DNA from 3 places in the Paenibacillus sp. JCM 9796 genome. Region 2 is predicted to be linked to each of the others. Evidence: riboswitches for the same ligand, from Rfam matches in the RefSeq annotation. Region 2 holds a riboswitch; each other region holds the start of a gene.
What was found. Region 2 has a riboswitch for cyclic di-AMP ahead of ACZ439_RS03605 (hypothetical protein). Riboswitches for the same ligand answer to the same signal wherever they lie in the genome.
Positions count from the first base shown of each region.

Region 1: linked by a shared signal. The riboswitch ahead of ACZ439_RS18765 (TrkH family potassium uptake protein) and the one ahead of ACZ439_RS03605 (hypothetical protein) in region 2 are both predicted to bind cyclic di-AMP.
Region 3: linked by a shared signal. The riboswitch ahead of ACZ439_RS12090 (3D domain-containing protein) and the one ahead of ACZ439_RS03605 (hypothetical protein) in region 2 are both predicted to bind cyclic di-AMP.

Region 1 is NZ_AP043723.1:3,862,783-3,870,519, forward strand. Features, by position in the region: gene ACZ439_RS18735 (DnaD domain protein) at 1-781, shown strand, start outside; gene zapE (AFG1/ZapE family ATPase) at 851-1,804, shown strand; gene ACZ439_RS18745 (YqzM family protein) at 1,927-2,076, opposite strand; gene trxA (thioredoxin) at 2,306-2,623, shown strand; gene uvrC (excinuclease ABC subunit UvrC) at 2,716-4,728, shown strand; gene ACZ439_RS18760 (CPBP family intramembrane glutamic endopeptidase) at 4,685-6,316, opposite strand; cyclic di-AMP (ydaO/yuaA leader) riboswitch at 6,554-6,704, shown strand; gene ACZ439_RS18765 (TrkH family potassium uptake protein) at 6,775-7,737, shown strand, end outside.
Region 2 is NZ_AP043723.1:715,885-723,621, reverse strand. Features, by position in the region: gene ACZ439_RS03630 (LacI family DNA-binding transcriptional regulator) at 1-556, shown strand, start outside; gene ppaX (pyrophosphatase PpaX) at 596-1,240, shown strand; gene ACZ439_RS03620 (zinc-binding dehydrogenase) at 1,529-2,563, shown strand; gene ACZ439_RS03615 (GapA-binding peptide SR1P) at 2,850-3,011, shown strand; gene thiM (hydroxyethylthiazole kinase) at 3,180-3,992, shown strand; cyclic di-AMP (ydaO/yuaA leader) riboswitch at 4,062-4,200, shown strand; gene ACZ439_RS03605 (hypothetical protein) at 4,368-4,712, shown strand; gene ACZ439_RS03600 (DedA family protein) at 4,793-5,395, shown strand; gene ACZ439_RS03595 (diguanylate cyclase domain-containing protein) at 5,514-6,917, shown strand; gene ACZ439_RS03590 (FAD-dependent oxidoreductase) at 7,129-7,737, shown strand, end outside.
Region 3 is NZ_AP043723.1:2,508,523-2,516,259, reverse strand. Features, by position in the region: gene ACZ439_RS12100 (HD domain-containing protein) at 1-183, shown strand, start outside; gene ACZ439_RS12095 (TatD family hydrolase) at 215-982, shown strand; cyclic di-AMP (ydaO/yuaA leader) riboswitch at 1,218-1,396, shown strand; gene ACZ439_RS12090 (3D domain-containing protein) at 1,723-2,814, shown strand; gene rnmV (ribonuclease M5) at 2,929-3,483, shown strand; gene rsmA (16S rRNA (adenine(1518)-N(6)/adenine(1519)-N(6))-dimethyltransferase RsmA) at 3,480-4,409, shown strand; gene yabG (sporulation peptidase YabG) at 4,480-5,343, shown strand; gene veg (biofilm formation stimulator Veg) at 5,542-5,814, shown strand; partial or broken gene ACZ439_RS12065 (small, acid-soluble spore protein, alpha/beta type) at 6,035-6,211, shown strand; gene ispE (4-(cytidine 5'-diphospho)-2-C-methyl-D-erythritol kinase) at 6,556-7,410, shown strand; gene purR (pur operon repressor) at 7,588-7,737, shown strand, end outside.

The DNA.
Region 1 (7,737 bases), 2.5 Mb from region 2:
CAATTTCGTAGCGAAAAAGTACAGCCTCTACCTAACCGACATCTGCCGGCTGCTGGACGAGGACGGCGTATTCGACGAAGCGGGCACGCTCGCGCTCGAGCTGCTGCAGCATAAAGCGAACCAAGTATTCCGTCAAGATAAGAAACGAACGGAAGATAGGGTAAGGTGGATGGCCAAGCTGCCCGGCAAGGCCGATGCGGAAGGTGAAGAGAAGGTGGAAGGGGCCGGTTCGAAGGATAAGCCGGTCGAGATGGAATTTTACCTGGACGTGCCGGATTTGTTTCAAGGAGAGTGCAACCAGCATCAGTATAATTACATTTTGCGGAACGAGCCGTACATGTTTTTGCTGGAGAAAATTTTTTCTAAAGGCACGGTGCCGGACGGGCTGCTCGATACGCTGGCGAAGGTCGAGCTGAATTACGGTTTGCATGAAGAAGTGATCAACGTCCTTATTCATTATATTTATGTCACCAAACGTTCCTGGTCGAAAAAATATATGGAAGCGATCGTCACCGACATGCTGGGGAAACAGGTCGGATCGTTCGAGCAAGCCGTTCGTTACGTGCGCGAGCAAATGGCGTACAGCGAGAAAAAAACGGCTCAGGGCACGCAGGGCGCCTATCGCGGAGGCAGCGGAGGTACGGCCAAGTCCGGCCGTGGCGGCGCAAGGCAGAAGCCGCTCATTCCGATCGTGCCGGATTCGGCCCCGAGCAAGCCGCGTTCGGATGAGGAGCGGGAGGCGCTGCGCCGGAAAGCGCAGCAGCTGGACGGACAAAGGTAGCGGCTGCCGGGGACTGAGTGAGAGAACCGGAGAAGAGAAACAGGTACTTCATGGGGGAGGTGCTTCGCGTTGGAATCGCTAGGGGAGCTGCTGCGCGGCTCGCAGGGCCGGCAGCTGTTGAAGCAAGCGGAAGAGAAGCTGCGCGAGGTTGCGGCCGATCCGCTGATCGTGAAGCTGCGGAGCAAGTATCCGCAGCTCGATAACCAGACGATCAAGCTGAATTTAAACAAGCTGCATCAATATGTGAAGGAATACAATAATTGTACGAATTGTCCGGGGCTTGACCGCTGCCCGAACGATCTCGAAGGCCATTACACGATGCTCCAGGTGGAGCCGGGGGATGACTGGACGCGCGTCTACGATCATAAGGTGGCGTGCAAGAAGTTTTTGGCGAAGTCGACGCAGGATGCGGTTCGCAGCCGGATCCGAAGCTTTTATGTGGATGAACGCGCGCTTTCCCAAGGGTATTCGTCGCTGGAGATTCTGGACAAGGATCCGCAGCGGGAGGAAGCGGTCGGGCAAGTGATGGATTATATTTTGAACGTGCGTACGAAAGGGCTGCCGCAGACGGGCTTGTACTTGGCCGGCCATTTCGGCACCGGGAAGACGTTCCTGATGTGTTACATGCTCTACGAGCTGGCGAAGGACGGCTATACCGGCGCAATTGTGTATATGCCGGATTTTGCCGAGGATTTGAAGTCGATGTTCCAGGACCCGCTGAAGCTGAAGGAAACGATCGACATCCTGAAAGAAACCGACCTGCTCGTGTTCGACGACATCGGCGCGGAAAATTTAAATCCGTGGCTGCGCGATCATGTGATGGGTGCGATTCTGAACTACCGGATGAACCGGAAGCCGACCTTCTTCACGTCGAATCACGATCTGGACGCGCTGGAGAAGCATTTCAGCTTTACGAGCAAGGACGGGGACGAGGAGTATAAGGGCCGGCGCATTATGGACCGGATTCGGCCTTTCGTCGATGTGGTGATGGTGAACGGGTATAACAAGCGGGGATCGAAATAAAGGAATAGGCAGGGAGTACGGGGCGCAGCAAGGACCGCACGCACCACAGACCGCGGACGGGCCTCGCGCACAAAAAAATACCTGCCGCCTCATCCGGCAGCAGGTATCGCCTTACCCAATCGTTACTTCGCAACCAGCGTGATGACTGTGGCTACGATCGCGATTAAAAACAAAACGCCGAAGAAAACCCCGAAGCCCAACGCGACATCGATCAAGTCATTGCGCTCTTCTTCATATACGTGCAATTCCGGATGTTTCGGATCGTTACTCATTTCAGTTCCTCCTTGTCGCTTCGTGCGGCCCGAAGAAGGGCTCTTCAGGAACGTCCGATCGCACACCGCGAGACTTATCGTAATTATATAGGCCTAGTATACCCAACTTCGCAGATGATTGTAAAGGATGCGAAAGTGACAATTATGCAAACTTTGGTTCGGTTGAAAAGTGAAAGCAATGTGGTATACTTTACATGTTGACATTATCCGCGAAAGGAGAATTCCCATCATGGCTATTGTAAATGTGACTGATCAATCCTTCACCGGTGAAGTGGAAGGATCCGGTACGGTTCTCGTAGATTTCTGGGCTCCCTGGTGCGGTCCTTGCAAAATGATCGCTCCGGTCCTGGAAGAGCTGGATAAAGAACTCGGCGACAACGTGAAGATCGCGAAGGTGAACGTGGACGACAATCCGGAATCCGCTTCGCGCTTTGGCGTTATGAGTATCCCGACCTTGATCGTCTTCAAAGACGGTCAACCGGTGGACAAGGTCGTCGGCTTCCAATCGAAAGACGCGTTGAAGAACGTATTGGGCCGCCATCAATAATTTGGCAGTCTGACGATGACGTGAGAAAAAGCTCTTTTTCTGCTATGCTGAAAAAGAGCTTTTTTTTGTTGCCTGCGAAAGGAGAGAATGGCATGTCGGACACGCATGGGGAATGGAATCCGCAGGACCGGAAGAAGACGCTGGAAGCGATCAAAACGAAGCTTTCGCTCGTTCCGGAGCTGCCGGGCTGTTACTTGATGAAGAACCGCGAAGGCACGATCATTTATGTCGGCAAAGCGAAAATATTGCGCAACCGGCTGAGGACTTATTTTACGGGCAGTCATACGGCGAAGACGCAGCTGCTGGTGAGCGAAATCGTCGATTTCGAGTATATCGTGACCGCCAGCAACATGGAAGCGCTCATCCTGGAGTGCAATCTGATCAAGAAGTACGTCCCGAGGTACAATGTACTCCTGAAGGACGATAAATCTTTTCCCTATATAAAAATTACGCACGAGCGGCATCCGAAGCTCGAAGTGACGCGGCGGGTGCATAAGGACAAGGCGAAATATTTCGGCCCGTATCCGAATGCGTACGCCGCTCAGGAAACGAAGAAGCTGCTGGACCGGTTGTACCCGCTGCGCAAGTGCAATACGCTGCCGGATAAGGTATGCCTGTACTACCACTTGGGCCAGTGTATCGCACCCTGTGAGTTCGAGGTCGAGCAGGAGACGTACGATAAGATGGTCGGGGAGATCGCGCGCTTTTTGAACGGCGGCCACGACGAGATCAAGGAGGACCTGAAGCGCAAAATGCAGGAAGCGGCCGAGGAGCTGAACTTCGAACGGGCCAAGGAGCTGCGGGATCAAATTGTGCACATCGACGCCGTCATGGAGAAGCAGAAGATTACGACGAACGATAAGATGGACCGCGACGTATTCGGCTTTGCCGTCGACAAAGGGTGGATGTGTGTCCAGATTCTATATATGCGCCAAGGGAAGCTTATCGAGCGGCATGCGACGATGTTCCCTTACTATGGCGAAGCGTATGACGATTTCACCTCGTTCGTGACCCAGTATTACAGCGATAACCCGGCGCTGCCGAAGGAAATTTTCCTGCCGCCGAATCCGGCGGAGGAACGTCCGGCCGCTGTGGAGACGCCTGCGGCGGGCGCAGGCGCGGAGCAGGGAACGCCTGTGCCGGAGGAGACGGCCGCGGCCGAGACGAAATCCGACGTCAAGGATGCGCTCGAAAGCTGGCTGAAGGTGCGGGTGCATATGCCCCGCCGCGGCTTGAAGAAGAACATGGTTGAGATGGCGAGCGACAACGCGCGCGTGGCGCTTGAAGAGAAGTTTAAGCTGATCGAACGGGATGCCGAGCGGACGATCAAGGCCGTTGAAAATTTGGGCCAATACCTCGGTACGGGCACGATCCATCGCATCGAAGCGTTCGACAACTCGAACATCCAGGGAAGCGACCCGGTGTCGGCGATGGTCGTGTTCACGGACGGCAAGCCGGACCGCAAGGAATACCGCAAGTACAAAATCAAGACGGTGCAGGGACCGGACGATTACGAGACGATGCGTGAGGTCGTCAGACGCCGCTACGAGCGTGTGTTGAAGGAAGGACTGAAGATGCCCGACCTGATCGTCATCGACGGCGGCAGGGGCCATCTGGCGGCTGCAGTGGACGTGCTCGAGAACGAGCTCGGTTTGCATTTGCCGGTATGCGGTCTGGTCAAAGACGCCAAGCACAAGACGGCCCAGCTGTTAATGGGCGATCCGCCCGAAGTGGTGCCATTGCCGCGCGACAGTCAGGAATTTTATTTGCTGCAGCGCATCCAGGACGAGGTGCATCGCTTCGCCATCACGTTCCACCGCGAGACGCGCGCCAAGTCGATGACCGTATCGACGCTCGATTCGATCACGGGCATCGGCGAGAAGCGGCGCAAGGCGCTCTTGAAGCACTTCGGCTCGTTGAAAAAAATAAAAGAGGCTCAAGTCGAAGACTTCAAGCCTCTCGGTATCGGGGAAAAGCTGGCGCAGCACATTCTCGCTTCCTTGAACCGCCCCGCCGAAGGAGCCGAAGCCGGGCCCGGCGCAAGCGATAGCGCCGACCCGATTACGGATGGCGCAGCGGCGGATTCGACGGGGATCGAGGCCTGAAGCGCCCGTGCAGCCTGTGCAGCAGCCAACCGACGACAGCCGGCGCGAAGAAGTACGCGAGGCCGACGGCGGCTTGCCTGTCGTCGCCGCTGTACATCAGCGAGAAGCCCATCAGGATGCTGTCCATCGCCGCGTGGGCGAACAGGGCGGTCAGGAAGCCGTACCGCAAGTACGCGTAACCGAACACGATGCCGATGACCGACACCTCTACAAGCCGGGTGTACACCGGGTATACCGGGTACTGGGTGTGACTCATCGCCCAGATGACGCTAGGCACAAGCACCGCCACGAAAGGACGGCGTGTCAGCTTTAGCATAAGCGACACGCCGAGCACCCGGTAGACGGCTTCCTCGGAGATGGCTGCAGACCAGGCCAGCAGCGGAAACCATTCGGGGTGCAGCATATTGTACACCGAATCGGTCGGGTCGTTCACGGCCCAGACGTCGAACAGCTCGGTGGCGGCGAAGAACAACGCCTGCTGGATGCCGAGAATGAACAGGGCGATCACATATCCGCTGCTCATCGCCTGCTTCACTTGCCCGCCAAAGTCCGCATCACGCCATACGGCCCACGGGCGCTCGCCCCGGTCAAGCGTCAGCCGGCTTCCGGCAACCAGGGCGAAGTAAGAGGACAACGCCATCAGCGCCACATAGATGTTGCTGATCCACAAGTACAACACCGCATCCGGCCCCGAAGGACCGCTGCCGTGCATCGTACGGAAGGCGGGCATCAGATTGTAGTTATTGCTCACATAGATCGCCAGGAACACGATCGACAGCAGCGCGCCGCGCGCGAAGTCGATCTGTTTGCGCTGCCGTACGACGAGGATCAAGGCGGCGAGCGCCATCAGCAGCGATGCGAACAAGCTGATCCGCGTCATCAGAGCGGACCGCTCGTCCTGCATCTGCTGCCAGAGCGTGAAGCTTTCCGGCGGCGGGAATGCCGGGCGGAACGACACCGCTTGCCCGTTCGCCGTCTGCACGTGCAGCTCCAGCGGGGCTTCGCCGATCCGCTCCGTCTTGCTGACGAATACGAATTCGCCGGGCGGGCGTTTGTCCGCAGCGCTGCCAGCCAGTGTGAACGCAGCCGGATCGAAGCCCATATCGCGGACGGCGCTTACGGCGATCGAGGACGCATCCGTTTCCGCCGCCGGCCGCGCTTCGGTTTTGGCCGTCGGCGCTTTCGAAGCGCTATAGCTGATCACCTGACGGTTGTTGAAGTTGACCCCGATGTAATAGGTGGCTTGCCCATCGCGGATTTCCACTTCGTAATAATCGATTGGATAACGCTTCTCGAACCGCTTTCGATACTCTTCCTCCAAGCCTTCCTTCTGGATGTACCCGCTGCGAACCGTGTTCGATTGAAACAACGTATCCGCCGTGCGGCCGGGCGAGAGCCCGAATTTGTGATCGGCGAAGGCGATCGCGAGGTCGGCCGCTTCCGCTTTACTAATGGCAGGCGCCGCCTGTGCTTCCCCGTCAAGATCGTTGTGGTCCTGAATCAGCGGGGCGAGATAAGATAGCCCGAAGTACAGCAGAAGACCGATGACCGCCAGCCATAAGGGGGGACGAGAACCTTTGTTGGGCATGACACACTCCTTATCCGGTAAATCGTAACAGCTTATCTTAATCGTATTCTCCGTTATGGCCATCCATGCTAATAGGGTAATCTCATGATATCACGAGAAACCGCCGGAAAAAACAAGCAAGGAGAAGACTTCACCGTTTGAGAGCGCTGTCATGTATCGTAATGTTCCGAAAATCCTTCCTTTTCCGCCAAATAGAGCTTTGTACTTCGTTCCAAAGAACCTTATAATTCATATCAATTGAATAAGAAGCCGAATTTCTTCAAGAAAACGGGGGAACCATGAATCATAGGGGTGAATTCCGTGCAGGGCCGGGTAACGGGCCGCATGGATAGGGGGCCTGTATACCCGAATCCGTCAGCTAACCTCGTAGGCTTGTGTTACAGGAACCTTGGATGGCACTGGGTTTCCCGTGTCTTTTTTTTGTTGTTCATAAAAAGTTGAGAAGGTGCAGGTTCAGGATGAAATCCAAATCGAAAAAAATCGAGCTTACCCCGCCGCAAATTTTGGTCATCGGGTTCGCCTTGATCATACTGGCGGGCGCCGGCTTGTTAACGCTCCCGGTGTCAGCGGCGTCCGGGGTGCCGACGCCTTTCCTGGACGCGTTGTTCACGGCGACCTCGGCGACCTGTGTGACCGGTCTGGCCGTAGTCGATACAGGCACTCATTGGTCTTTATTCGGCAAGATTGTCATTATTTCGTTGATTCAGGTCGGCGGTCTCGGGTTCATGACCATGGCCACCCTGTTCGCCTTCGCCTTGAATAAGCGGCTTTCGCTGAAAGAACGGCTCATTCTTCAAGAAGCGATGAATCAGGGCAGCATGGAAGGCATCGTGCGCTTAATCCGTAAAGTTCTGGTGTACTCGTTGACGATCGAGTTCACAGCGGCTGTCATCTTCGCCATCCGGTGGTCGTTCGATTTAGGTCCGGTGCGTGCGCTGGGGTATGGGGTGTTTCATGCGATCTCGTTCTTTAACAACGCCGGGTTCGATCTGTTCGGTCCGATTACCGGCCAGTTCTCCAGCATTACGGCTTACGCGGACGATTATGTGATCAATATCGTCTCCATGGCGTTGATTATATTAGGAGGGATCGGGTTTGTCGTCCTGTCCGACTTGATGGAGTACAAGCAGCGCCGCCGGCTGTCGCTCCATTCCAAGGTCGTGTTGAGCGCGAGCGGCATTCTGATCCTGGTCGGCGCCATCGTCATCTTCATCTTTGAATTTACGAATCCGAAGACGCTTGCCACGCTTAACTGGAACGGTAAAATACTGGCTTCGTTCTTTCAATCGGTCTCCCCTCGAACGGCCGGCGCGAACAGCATCGACATCGCGGGCATGAGGCAGGCGACGCAGTTTTTCATTATTGTTCTCATGTTCATCGGGGCGTCCCCGGGATCGACGGGTGGCGGGATCAAGACGACG
Region 2 (7,737 bases):
GGATATTCCGACCATATCCATCAACTCCGTTTCGATCGATGATTTTGTCGGAGGCTATGAAGCTGCCAAACATCTCATAGGACTCGGCCATCGCAGAATGGGGCTTATTGTGGAAAATATCCGGTGCGCCAAGGAAAGGGTTCGCGGCTTCAATCAGGCTCTGGAGGAGCATGATCTGCAGCTTGATGAAAGCCTTGTTCTGCTTGGCGAGGCCACCGTTCCTAACGGGAAAAAGCTGGCTCTGCAGCTGCTGAGCGGGGACGAACCGCCGACGGCTATATTTGCGACCAACGACCTTCTGGCCATCGGCACGATCCAGGCGGCGAACGAGCACGGACTGAAGGTGCCTCAGGATGTATCCGTGATCGGCTTTGACAACACGATGCTGGCCACGATTACGGACCCTCCGCTAACGACGATAGCTCAACCGATGGAACAGATGGGAAGGCAGATCGTCGATTTGCTTGTTCAGGAATTGAAGGGCGATGTGACGCATAAACAGCGGATTGTGCTGCTGCCGGAGCTTGTAGTGAGAAAGTCTACGGGTTTACGATAAGGGACGGGCCGTAAAATAGATGGAGAAGGTGGGAGGACGTTGTTTACAACGGTTCTTTTTGATTTGGACGGGACAATTGTCGATACGAACGAGCTGATTATCCGTTCCTTTATGCATGTTCTGAAAGACGCTCCCCATGCGGAAAGCTGCAGCCGGGAGTTTATCGCCAAAAGCATGGGGCTGCCATTAAGAGAGCAGCTCGAGGTCTATACAAAGTCAACAGAGGTAGAGCCTTATATAAAAGCTTACCGAGCGTATAACGAGACCCATCACGAGCGTTTAGTGAAATCGTTTCCTCATGTGAAAGAGACGTTAGAAGCGCTGCACGAGGCAGGTATCCGGCTAGGCGTTGTGACAAGTAAAATAAAGAAAACGGCCGTGATGGGGTTACAAGCAACCGGACTGCTGCCCTATATGGATACGCTTGTTACGGAAGAAGACGTCCAAAGAGGGAAACCGGACCCGGAGCCGATTCGGAAGGCGCTTGCCTTGCTGGATGCCTCCCCGGAGCATACCTTGATGGTCGGCGACAGTCACTATGACATTTTGTCCGCCCGTGGCGCGGGAGTAGCTTCCGCCGCGGTCTCTTGGTCGCTCAAGGGAGAAGCGTACTTGAAAACTTTTTCTCCCGATTTTGTGATTCGGGATATGAGGGAACTGAAACCGATCGTTGGCGTCGAATAGTGTCCGGCAGTTTCCGAATAAATAAACGGAAGCATTGACACAAATGCACAACCATGGTATTTTTTTCTTGTATAAAATTTGAGTTATTCATCTCACTATCGGTGCGAGGCGGCAGCACATTCGACTGGAAGCAGGTGCGCCGGAAAGCGTTGGACCGAAGAAGAAGCATTGCCATAAAATATTCGGGAAGCCCGGCAGTCATGCTGGGCTTCTTGAGCAAACGCGTAGTGCTGCCCGCCGCGATTGGCCTGGACGTTCTGCAGCCTGAACATACCTGAGGAGGAAACAATGATGAAAGCGCTTGTACTGGAAGGTGCCAAAAATTTGATCCTGAGGCAAGTCGAAGATCCGAAGCCGGCGGAAGATGGCGTTCTGCTGAAAGTTATGGCGAATGGCGTATGCCGAAGCGATCATCACTTTTGGGAAAGCGGTCTCGTTCCCGTTAATATTCTCGGCCATGAATTTAGCGGCGTTGTGGAAGAGGTAGGCAGCAAAGTGACCCGGTTTAAGAAGGGCGATCGAGTCACGGTGCCGTTTTCCGGAAGCGAAGGCGCTTGTCCGCATTGTGTAAGCGGCCATTCCCATCTTTGCGATTCGCTCTTGATGCCCGGCTTAACGTATCAGGGCGGCTACGCCGAATATGTGGCGGTTCCTGTCGCTGACCGGAATATGATCCATTTGCCCGAAGAAATCAGTTTTGCCGAAGCATCGGCCCTGGGCTGCCGATTTATTACCGCTTTCCACGGCATCGTGGACCGGGTTCAGGTGCTTCCCGGCGAGTGGGTTGTTGTTTACGGCTGCGGAGGGGTAGGTCTATCGGCGGTCAATATCGCCTCCGCTATGGGGGCGAATGTGATCGGCGTGGACATCAACGATGCCAACCTCGATTTGGCGAAGCAAATGGGAGCCGCTTACACGGTCAACAGCAGGACGACCGATCCGATTGCAGCCGTCAACGAAATGACACAAGGCGGAGCGGATGTGTCGGTAGACGCGCTCGGGCTGTCGCAGACGGCGGTTAGCGCGATCAGAAGCTTGCGCAAGCGCGGCCGGCATCTTCAAATCGGCATGACGTCGAAGCAGGATGCGGGGTCCATCGCGATTCCGGTCGATGAGATGATCCTGAAAGAACTTTCTTTCATTACGAGCTTCGGCATGCCGGCGCATCGCTATCATGCTGTACTGCCCCTCGTATCCAACGGGAAATTGACGCCGGGGAAAATGGTGACGCGAGAAGTTTCGCTTTCCGAGGTGAACGGCATATTCGAGGAAATGAGCAGCTTTACAAATACGGGAACGTATGTCGTCACCAAGTTCGGGTAAAGCGGCGTTGGCCGGCAGCTGCCGGTATAGTCGTGTTGGCGGGCGCCGGCAATGCAGGTCAAACTCGGCGAGTTGTGAGCAATAAAGGAAGTTTTTCTGCTATTCCGTGTGTACTTAATGAAATTACAACCTGAATTAAATATTTTATTCGAGATTATCGTTAAATATAACGACATAAATAAGAAGAATAGTGTATAATAAACAGGAATAACATGTTATTGAAAAGGCGAATGCCAGCTTGGCTGCCGAGCTAATCCGACTTCATGAAAGAAAGGATGGATCATGCATGGAAAACTCCTCGATTAGCGTAGACCTGGGTGTAATCTTGTGTAAGCATTGCGCTGAAATTATTGGCACGTTCGATTCCGAGAAGGTGACTACGTATTATTCGGATTGCCAGGAGCCGGACTGCTTGGAAACGAGAAAGAACCCCAATAACCAACAATGAAAGCTATCGGGAAAGCTCTGCAACATGATCAAACCTAACGGGATTTGAAGCTCTCGCGGGTGTATGGCGGGGGCTTCTTTATTTATATCTGTGCGCTCGTATAAAGCGCTTGGCAAACCATCCGCGATATGAGATAGTATCATGTAACCGGAAGAAGGGGATGGGGTAATGAACGTCCAATATTTCGCGGATATTCTTGATAAGGTGCGGATCCATAAACCGCTCGTGCACAATATTACGAATGTAGTCGTAACGAATTTCACGGCGAACGGCCTGCTGGCCTTAGGAGCATCGCCGGTTATGGCATATGCTCACGAAGAGGTTGCAGAGATGGCGCAAATCGCCGGCGCCCTCGTCTTGAATATAGGCACGCTGGACGACCGTATCGTTCACGCCATGCGGATCGCGGGGCAATCGGCGAACGCGCATGGCGTTCCGATTGTTTTCGATCCGGTGGGAGCCGGGGCGACGGCATATCGCACGGAAACGGCCCGTTCGCTCATGAAGGAGCTGCGGATCTCGGTACTTCGAGGCAATGCTGCGGAAGTGGCTAACGTCGTCGGGAAATCGTGGAGCATTAAAGGCGTGGACGATGCAGGCAGTGCGGCCGGGGAAGTGCCTGCGCTTGTCCGGCAAGCGGCGCGGGCGATGAGCTGTGTCGTCATCGTCACAGGCCGTGACGATTATGTGAGCGACGGCGAGGCGACGTATCGGGTGAGCAATGGTACGCCGCTGCTGACCCAAGTGACCGGAACAGGCTGCTTGCTGACTTCGGTGGTCGGCGCCTTCCTTGCGGTGGAGAACGATCAAGCGGCTGCTGCTGTGGCGGCATTGGCTTATTATGGGGTCGCCGCAGAGCGAGCGGTCCAGATCGCCGGCTCCGACAATCCGGGCAGTTTTCAGATCGAATTGCTGAATCAGCTGCACAAGACGGATGGCGAAGTTGTACGTCGGCAGGCGAAAATAACTCGCGTGGAGTAAGCGACCGGAACAACTTCTCAATGAATTGTAAGATTTTGGATTATTGACTTGCGAATAGCAGTTTTGTATGATGAAATCACGCTTAATTTCCGGTTTACACGAAACCGGAAAGCGGGGGAACCAATGAAATTGGGGCGAATCATTCCATGTAGGGAACCATCTTTCCCGAGCCCGACAGCTAACCTCGTCAGCAGTAGATGGGTCAAATTGTGTATGTATGCAGACTTGCATCGTTGACCCGTGAATCCGGGTCTTTTTGTGCTCCAGACCCGTCGCAGTCCAGGACGATAAGCGCTAGATGATAGCGCATCCTGGCTGGATTCGGGTCTTTTTTGTTTTTATGATAACATCATAGCTTAAGTAAGGAGGATCATGATGCTCCAGCGAATTACTTCTTCCCACCTTCAAGAACTGACAGATGTTCAAAAAGAATACCTGCGAAACCATTGGATTCCACAAGAAGGCGAATATATAGCTATGGGTGACCACGAAGAGATGATTTATTACTTGAACGGGGTCGAGAAACATAAAGCGCTTCCATTGTTAACGATCGGACAAATGTTAAGCTACTTAAATAAACATGACCATTCCGTCCGTATTCAACATGTTTCCGGAGAATGGGTCGTGCAGACCTCTATGATTGAAAAGAAGGCTATTGAATTAAGTCATGCTTTATGGGAAGCGTTTAAATCGGTTTTGGACAAGAACACAACACGATGATGTTGTGTTCTTGTTTGTATGAGACCTGAAACCGTCGATTTTTTTTCGCGTATTGCTAAGGAAACAAGATGAGGTGAGTAATGGAACAGATATTATTGGAGTTTATTGGCTATTTCAAACAATTATCGTACATAGGCGTCGTTTTGGCGCTGACTTTCGAGTTTGTTCCGGCAGAGCTGGTTCTTCCCCTCGTCGGTTATTGGGTCTATGAAGGGGATATGAACTTGGGGCTGGCTATTCTGGCAGGGACAGTCGGAGGGGTAACAGGACCCTTGACTCTATACGCATTAGGAAAGTATGGGGGGAGGCCGGTGATAATAAAGTTTGGCAAGTTCTTTTTTATACGGACGAAAGAGATCGATAAGGCCGAACGATTTTTCCATAAGTATGGGGCGGGCGTAGCTTTTCTGGGCCGGTTTATCCCGGGGGTTCGGACCGCTGTTTCGCTTCCGTGCGGCATGGCCAGAATGAGTGTCTGGAAGTTCTCGTTATTTACGTTTTGTGCCATGCTGCCTATAACGAGTTTATACGTTTATCTTGGGTACAAGCTTGGTCCCAATTGGCACGAGGTCGGGGAGCTGGCGAAGGGGTATTTGTTCCCGGTTGCCGCCGTGATTGTGGCCGGTCTTCTCGTTTATTCAGCTGTGAAATTATTCAATCGCAATAAAGAAAGAACGACGTAGGAGACGAAAGACGGTGTGGTTTTTGAATGGTAAAATTTTAACGGGCATGGAGGATGCGGATGGTTCATGTCGAATATGTGAGTAATTATTTTACCTTCACGGAACTGAGATGGTGCCCATGTTAGAACATATAAAAGAGAAGACAAGTGATTACCTGCTGACATTAATTCAAATCATGCCTGATATCATTGTTTTTAAAGACGGTAAAGGGGTATGGGTTGAAGCGAATGATGCTGCGCTGCAGTTATTTGAGTTAGACCGTGACGCGTATAAGGGGAAAACAAATCTTGATTTTCAACGCTCTAAGCCGCATATGGAAGAGTTTTTTCATACATGCGAAGAAACCGACAATGAAGCCTGGAGAAGAGGCAAAACGATTCATTTTGAAGAAAAATTCAAGCGTTCCGACGGCTCGACCGTAATTATCGAGTTTATTAAAGAACCTGTTATGGCCGAGGATGGTCGGCGGGAGTGGTTAATTGTTGTCGGCCGCGACATTACTGAACGAAAGTTAATTCAAGATCATTTGAACGAGCAAAATGTGGTTCTGGAAATGGTTGCCAAAGGCAGGCCGCTACAAGATATTTTAGGTCACATTATTGAATTTGTAGAGAAGCAAACAGAGGCTGTTTGTTCCATTCTGCTGCTTGAAAACGATTTATTAAAACATGGAATGGCTCTCCGTCTTCCGGCTTCTTTCTTGCGGGCTGTAGACGGCATACGAATTGGACCGGACATGGGTTCTTGCGGAACCGCCGCCTATTATAACAAAAATATTATTGTATCTGACATTGAGAATGATCCGTTATGGCGGGATTTCCGCGAGATTGCGCTGGATCACGGGTTTCGGGCTTGCTGGTCTGTCCCCTTTACGGATAAAGACAATCAGGTGATCGGAACATTCGCTATCTATTACAAGACTCGAAAATCTCCCGAAACCAGGGAACTCCAAATGATCGAGCGTTCCGCTTATTTAATAGGGCTGGTAATCGAACGTAATAAAGCGGAGGAAACCATTCGAAAATTGGCATTTTTCGATTCCTTAACTGAACTCCCCAACCGTAAATCGTTTCAACATATCCTTGAAAAGACGATGGCCGAAGCCAAACAAAAAAATCAATTGTTTGCCGTGCTTTATCTGGATTTGGATGGATTCAAATTCATTAATGACTCGATGGGTCATTCCGTCGGCGATCTTCTTCTGCAGCGTGTGTCCCAGCGCTTACAAGATCTTGTATCGGATAAAGGGATTGTTTCACGTCAAGGCGGTGACGAATTCACCATCCTACTGCCAAATACGTCAAAAGCGGAAACGGAAGCTTACTGCCAGAAGATTATGGAGGCATTGAATGCGCCCTTCCGTATTCAAGATCATGATCTGTATATTTCAACAAGCATTGGGATCAGCATGTTCCCGTTTGATGGAGAAACGATAGAAGCATTGGTAAAAAATGCGGATATGGCGATGTATCATGCGAAGAGGCAGGGCAGAAATCACGGAATGCCTCGCCATGAAGCTTGACCGAGCCGCAAAAACATGAAGAAGCCCCTCTTCGGATGGGGCTTCTTCATGTTTTTGGGCTGAGATGTGTAAATATAAATATTGACAATTCATTGATAACGCTTTAATATACATGTATACAAGACGTTATACATGTATACAAGTGCTCCGCGAGGAGCAGCAATCAACCGACACTTCTACATATCGTAAAACTTTCAGAGGAGGGATTGTTATGCAAGTGCATGATCAATGGGATGTCATTGTGGTTGGCGGGGGAACGGCGGGGGCGCCGGCAGCTATTGCGGCAGCTAGAAACGGGGCCAAAGTACTTGTGGTCGAAAAGAATGGTTACCTGGGCGGGGCTTCAACTTCTGCACTAGTGTCGCCGTATGCGAACCATTATGACGCTCATGGCGAACCGACGATAGCCGGTCTTTTTAAAGAAATACTTGACTCCTTAAAGGAAATGGGAGCATGCCATGGTCCTATCCGCCCCAAGGAAGGGAACCCGCCCTGGGGGAAAAATCCCGTGATTACGCCTTTCGATGATGAATACCTGAAATTTGTGTTAACGAAGATGGCCAAAGATGCCGGAGTGAGCTTTTTATACCATACCTTGTTGAAGGATGTATGGGTTGAGGATGGCGTAGTGAAAGGCATTACGGTGTTTAACAAATCCGGCGCTCATACTTTATTCAGTAAAGTCATTGTCGACTGCACCGGGGACGCCGACGTCGCTGTGAAAGCGGGGGCCAAAACGGTAAAAGGCCGGGAAAAAGACGGGGAAAAAATGCCCGTCACCGTGTACTGCCGAGTCGGTAACGTGAATGTCGACCGGGTC
Region 3 (7,737 bases), 1.8 Mb from region 2:
AAACTGCCGATTTTATTGCTCGATGCGCACGACACGTTGACGGAAATCTCGCGAAAATCCGAAATCGTGCGTTCGATCAGCGGGATCCAGAACGGAAAATACCACCTGTATTACCCGCAGGAACTCGTATTGAAACATCTTCCAGCTTTGGATAAAGAAATTCGGAAGCTGCTAAGATCTTAAACGACATATAGAAGATGAAGGAGAAAACGTTATGCTAATCGACACACATGCACACCTGAATGCGCCGCAATTCGATGAAGACCGACACGAGGTGATTGCGCGCGCAAGAGACAACGGAATAAGTCGAATCGTGAATATTGGATTTAATCGGGAGACGATTCCAAGCTCCTTGGCGCTGGCTGAGCAGTACGATTTCATCTACTCGACGGTGGGCTGGCATCCGACGGAAGCCAAAGATATGAGGGAAGAAGATCTCGCCTGGATCGAATCGTTGTGTCGTCACGAGAAAGTGGTTGCCATCGGCGAAATCGGGCTTGATTACCATTGGGATACGTCGCCGAAAGACGTACAGAATCGGGTATTCCGCGAACAAATTCGTCTGGCCCGCAGGGTCGGCCTGCCGATTGCGATCCATAACCGCGATGCGCATCAAGACGTCGTACAAACGCTGCGCGAGGAGAAAGCGGCGGAGGTCGGCGGCGTGATGCATTGTTACTCCGGCAGCTGGGAGACGGCCAAAATGTGTCTCGATATGAATTTTTACATTTCTTTCGGCGGCCCAGTAACTTTCAAAAATGCCAAGCAACCGAAAGAGGTACTCGAGAAGGTGCCGATGGACCGGCTTTTGATTGAAACCGATGCGCCTTATTTAACTCCGCATCCATATCGGGGCAAGCGAAACGAGTCCGCTTACGTCCGTCTTGTCGCCGAAACGGCGGCCGAAATCAAGGGCATTTCGATCGAGCAATTAGCCGAAGCGACGACTCGAAATGCGATGGAACTTTTTCGTTTAAAGTGAGTGTGTTGGGCTCTGGGAAACGCTTGCATAAACGCTGTTACTTATAGCGAATCGAGAAAAATAAAGAAAACAGCTAAATCGGTTCGTGCGAATGAGAGATAGATGTATTTTATTCATGTAATGAGTATATTTAAACGAAAATGGGTAAAAACCGTTCTTTTTTTATACGTTTGTATACTTTACAACCAAACCCCTCGCGTCGTACACTCAATAATAACTTCATACGATTACCAGAATTCCAACATCGCTGAGTTTCCGAAAGGAAAACGGGGGAACCACATCGCGGCGGTCCATTCATGATTGCCAAGGTGTTTTTTAGGGGTGAATCTCTGGGGCGGGCAACTGTCCCGGGGTAGGGCGACTCTCAAGTCCGAATCCGTCAGCTAACCTCGTAAGCGTCTAGAGAGAGGTAACGCATTGTCGTGTGCTTTTATTTTCATTTGGACAAAATGAGAAAAGTCACGGGAAGGTTCCTCTTCTCCGCTGACTTTTTTTGTGTTTCCCGTAAAAGGGATTCGTGTCCAAGCTGGCTACTCTTTACACCCGAGGGGGGTGAATACGGCAGGCAAGTGGATACTCTGATGTCAGCAGCACAAACGTTGGTAATGGCAATCAAACAATTTACCATAGTCGCGTCAGAATCTTATCATGCATAACACTCGAATGGCGAGGCTTTAAGGAGGACCGAACAAGTGGGCGCTGAAACACCAGGGCAAACCCATGTAAGACGATCATCCAGCATGACCTTCGCGTTGCGATGGACGCATGAAAACTTGCGTATGATTTCGATTATCGCTCTCATTTCATTCGCTATGACTTTCATGTTCTTGATGATGTTGCACGGTACGGCCATTAAGCGCGTATCGATCGTTGTAGACGGACAGGAACGCACGTTCCAAACCCGGGAAGAGGTACTGCAACGAGTACTGGATGAGCAAGGAATCGCAGTAAGCGAGAACGACCGTATTTCCCATGCGCTGGATGCAAAGGTGAAATCGGGCGACCGCATTGCGATCACGCATACGACGCCGGTGCAATTAACCGCCGACGGCGAGACGAAGACAGTTTACACGGTTGGCAAGACGGTAGAGGCCGCTCTGCAGGATTTGAACGTCCCTGTGGGCGAGCTCGATAAAGTCATTCCGGCTAAGGAAACGGAAGTAAGCCCTCATGCGGAACTGAAGGTTGTCCGCGTGACGAAAGAAACAGCAGATGTGCAAGAACCGATCGCATTCGATACAGTAACCAAGAGCGAGCCCCAATTGTTAAAGGGCAAAGAGCAAGTATTGCAGGAAGGTCAGAAGGGCCTCCTTGTGAAGAAGCTGGAGAAAGTGTATGAAGACGGCGTGCTTGTGTCGGAGCAGGTCGTGGATCAGCAAGTACAAACCGAGAGCAAACAACGCATTGTGGCCGTCGGGACGAAAAATCCGGTTGTCGTTCTGTCCTCTTCATCGCCGAACGTCGAGGAGTTGACCAAGAACGGCGTCAAATTCGGCTACAAGCAAGTAATCAAAAACGTTACGCTAACCGCTTATTCGGCGGGGGTGTCATCCACCGGCAAGGATGAAAGTCATCCGCAATACGGCGTAACTTCTTCGGGCGCGAAGGTAACGGAAGGTCGCACGATTGCAGTCGATCCTAAAGTGATCCCGATCGGCTGGTGGGTCTATATCGAGGGCGTCGGCTTCCGCCGAGCCGAAGATACAGGCAGCGCTGTGAAAGGGAACAAGATCGACGTCTTTTTCGAGAACGGTGACTATGCAACTCGTTTCGGTACGAAGCGCGGTTATACGGTATACATTATCGGTCCCAAAAAACCGTCGGCGGATTAGGCGCTTGCAATTCGGAAAGACTACATTCATTATATATAGATCGGCAGATAAGAAGAGGTGCTCGTGAGGCGTCCCTCTTCTTTTTCTCTTGTTCACGAAGGAAGGTACGTGCACATGATTAAAGAAATTATCGTAGTGGAAGGTAAGGACGATACGGTAGCCATTAAGCGAGCGGTAGAAGCGGAAACCATCGAAACGGGCGGTTCGGCGATCAATGCGGACGTTATTCGACGCATTAAGCTTGCGCAAGAACGGCGGGGCGTAATCGTATTCACGGATCCCGATCATGCCGGGGAGCGTATTCGCAAAATTATTACGAAGGAAGTACCCGGCGCGAAGCATGCCTTCCTGACGCAGGAGGCGGCGACAAGCAAGGGCGATATCGGCGTCGAGAACGCATCGGTCGAAGCGATTCGCACGGCACTGGCCAACGTGAGGACCGACGGTCGAAACGAAGAGTCGGCTATCACATGGGACGATCTGATGGAGGCCGGGCTGATCGTGCATCCTCGTGCGGCCGCCCGGAGACTTGCGATGGGCAATCGTCTCGGAATCGGTTATTGCAACGGGAAGCAATTTTATAACCGCTGCCGCATGTTTCAAATTTCCCGGGAGGAGTTTGAAGCGGCCCGTCGGGAATTGAATGAAAAAGAGGGTGCCACGTCATGAGTCGAAACGGAAATGAACCGGGTTACGGACAAGCGTCCGAGGATATCGCTTCGCCGAAGCGAACCAAGGAACTGATGCAGAAGTACGGCTTTGTGCTCAAGAAAAGCCTCGGACAAAATTTTCTGATCGATCAGAATGTGCTTCACAACATTGTCTCTGCCGCTGAGCTTGACGAGACGAAGGGCGCGCTCGAAATTGGTCCGGGCATCGGGGCATTGACCCAGCAGCTCGCTAAACGTGCGGGCAAAGTCGTAGCCGTCGAGATCGACCAGCGGCTGCTGCCGATGCTGGAGGAGACGCTGGCGCCTTATCCGCAGGCCGAAGTGGTGCACGGGGACGTACTCAAGGTGGACCTGCAGGCGTTGTTCAAGGATAAGTTTCAAGACGTATCGAAAGTAAGCGTTGTCGCTAACCTGCCTTACTATGTGACGACCCCGATCCTGATGAAGCTGCTGGAAGAGCGGCTGCCGCTCGAGAACATTGTCGTCATGATCCAGAAGGAAGTGGCCGAGCGAATGGCGGCAAAGCCCGGAGGCAAGGAATACGGCTCGCTCAGCATCGCCGTACAGTATTATTGCGAACCGGAAGTGGTCGCGATCGTGCCGCAAACGGTGTTCATTCCGCAGCCGAACGTGGACTCGGCGGTCATCAAGCTCAAGGTGCGAGAGAAGCCGGCGGTGGAAGTCGAAGACGAGGCGTTCTTCTTTGACGTCATGCAGGCCAGCTTCGTGCAGCGCCGCAAGACGATTTACAACAACTTGGCGGCCAAATATTTCGATAAAGAATCGAAGCCCGATCTGGAACGTCTGCTGCTGGGTGCGGGAATCGCACCCTCGAGGCGCGGCGAGACGCTGTCGATCGAAGAGTATGCAAAGTTGTCGCACCGCTTAGCCGATTACTTGAAGACGGCAAGAACCGCCAAATAACGATCCTGGGCGAAACGTCTGCACCAAATGCCTAGAACCGCCATACGATAGACGGGGAGGCGATGCAGCCATGAAGCAGGGAGACCTGGTCACTCGGAAGTCGTATGGTGGTGATATCGTTTTTAAAATTCAAGAAATCCGGCAACAGCTGGCGGTTCTTCGGGGAGTGGAGCTTAGGCTTTTGGCCGATGCACCCCTTGTCGATCTGGAAGTGATGCCGCAGCTCGATCCTTACCTCGATAAAGCAATTACACGTCCGAAATGGATGGACACGATGCCGCGCAACGGATTGGCGGCGGCGACGACAGGGCCGCCCGGCTGGCCGGCGGGGGAGCCGGCCAAACATCCCGTTTACTTCGAAATGCCAGGCAAAGTATTGCATTTGGACGGCGATCCGAATTATTTGCGCAAGTGCATGAACTTATACGGTGAATTGCGGGTTCCCGCCGAAGGGTATTACGTAGCCGAGGCGAATATGGCCGATGCGGTGTATCGGCTGCTTCCGCTGGTACGCCCCGACATTGTGGTCATAACGGGGCACGACGGCTTTGTAAAGCATCGGCCGGCAGGCGATATTACCAAGCTTAGCAGTTACAAGAATTCGCATAACTTCGTAAATGCGGTTCAAGCCGCCAGGCAGTTCGAGAAAAGTCTCGATGCCTTAACGATCGTCGCAGGCGCTTGCCAATCGCACTTTGAAGCGCTGCTGCAGGCGGGAGCGAACTTTGCCAGCTCGCCGGCCCGCGTCTTGATCCATGCGCTTGATCCATTGTGCATTGCGGTGAAAGTAGCTTATACGCCGATCAAAGAAACCGTAAACATAGTCGATGTCATCGGGTTGACGCACAGCGGTCTCGAAGGGATCGGGGGCATCGAATCGCTGGGAAGCTACCGAAGAGGCGTGCCGAAAATTCAATATGCCACTCCGAAATAAGCGCCGAAATGGTGCTTTTTCTTTTTTATTCGACAATTTGGTGAACGAATACGGAAGCGCCTAGCGTAAAACCGCATAAAATCAGGGAAAATAATCGTTGACAACTAATCAAAGACGCTGATATAATATTTCGCTTAAATTGACATACTACCTATGTTGCGTTATAATAATCTAGAAGGAAAGAGGTGGTAGCAGTCAATGGCTAAAAATGCGCTATTGGAGATCAAACGTTGTTTGGAACCTCATGTCGGACAGAAGATAATGCTTAGAGCGAATGGTGGCCGCCGCAAGACGGTTGAACGCTCCGGAGTCTTGGAGGAAACCTACCCTTCCGTTTTCATTGTGAAGCTGGATCAAGAACAGCAAACCTTCAAGCGAGTTTCTTACAGTTATGCGGACATACTGACGGAATCTGTCGAAGTCACAGTATGTAACGACGACGGAGAAGTACGGATTACAATACAGCAATAAGGTTACATAAGGAACGGTTGATCGTTAGGTGGTCAGTCGTTTTTCTTTAGTAGCCCTATCCATGTGAATCGCTGTGTGCTGCGGACTCGGCGCTTATTCGTCCTTTCGCTTTTTAAGACGTTCGGATGAGATGTAAAGTTGCATTCGTATGAATTTGCTGCGGCGGGCGCATACTAACCTCATAACTCGAACATTCATCCTTTGAAGGAGGGTTTCGGATATGGGGCGTAGAAGCCGCAGAGGCGTGATGTCGGAACAATTTAAATATGAGCTGGCCAAAGATTTAGGGTTCTATGAAACGGTGCAGCGGGAAGGTTGGGGCGGAATTCGCACGAAGGATGCCGGCAATATGGTGAAGCGGGCCATTCAGATCGCGGAGCAAACGCTTGCCCGGCAGACGCAGGTGCAAGCGCAGGCGGTTCAGACGCCATATCGTCCTGCTATGCAGCAGCCCGTGCCGCCTCCGGTCTCGTTCGGACCGTCCGGCTTTGCAGCTGGCGTTTCTTCATATCCGGTGCAGAATGTGCCGTATTACGCGGCTTCGCACGGCACTCCGGCGAACGCCTCTTCCTATTCGCCATATACAGGACAATAACGAACGGTCGAAACATGAAGCTAAAGCGCGAAACCCGGGCTTTAGCTTTTTTTTGTCTCCTTTTTGGTATAGTATTAGGTTAAATGACATAAATGGCATTCGGCCTCATGGCAGGAAAAGTCAGACAGGTGTAAAGAAGGTGTGTTATGAAAGTGTTCGAGAAAGCGCCGGCAAAAATCAATTTGTCCCTGGATGTGTTGTACAAGCGGGCCGACGGGTTTCATGAAGTCGAAATGGTCATGACGATGGTGGATTTGGCCGATCGTATCGAGATGCAGGAGCTTCCACGGGATACGATCATTATTTCCAGTCAAGCAGGCTACATACCGCTCGATGAGAAGAACTTAGCGTTTCAAGCGGCGCGTTTGATTAAGGAACGTTACGAAGTGAGGCAGGGCGTTTATATTCATTTGGATAAAAAAATTCCGGTATCCGCCGGGTTGGCCGGGGGAAGCAGCGATGCGGCGGCGACGCTGCGCGGCCTGAATAAGCTATGGAAGCTCGGCATAGGGACCGAAGAGCTTCAGCGGCTTGGCGCCGAGCTGGGATCGGACGTGCCGTTCTGCGTAACCGGAGGAACGGCGCTTGCCCGGGGGCGCGGAGAGAAGCTGGAGCCGATCGAATCGCCTCCGCAGTGCTGGGTCGTGCTGGCCAAGCCCCCGATTAATGTGTCCACCTCGGAAATTTACGGCAAGCTGAAAGCGTCCGAAATCAAAAACCATCCTTCAACCGCCTGCGTACTGGACGCGATTCGGGAGAAGCGGTTCGACGAGCTGTGCGCCCGTCTCGGCAATGTGCTCGAGGAGGTCACGCTGGATCTGTACCCGGAAGTCAAACAACTGAAGGAAGTGATGGTGCGCTTGGGAGCTGACGGTGTGCTCATGTCCGGGAGCGGGCCGACCGTCTTCGGGCTAGTATCCAAGGAGGCGAAGGTGCCTCGGATCTACAATGGGCTCCGCGGTTTTTGCAAAGACGTATATGCGGTTCGCTTGTTGACGTGATGTTGATGTAATTTTAAGTGACATAATTTGATAATGTGTAATGTTACATAACATAAATGTCACAATATTTTAACGGGATGATCTTGATTAAACCCGTATAAAGATGATATATTTTGATTATAACATTCGGATTTTCAGCAGATCGTTATTTTGCATCTGGCCAAAGGGGGGTCACTCTTGAAAAAATTAAAAAGAAGCGCAAGATTGGTGGAGATGACCCAATACTTGCTTATTCGCCCCCACACGCTTATTCCATTAACGACATTCGCAGATCGTTATAATTCGGCCAAATCTTCCATCAGCGAAGACTTGGCGATTATTAAAGAA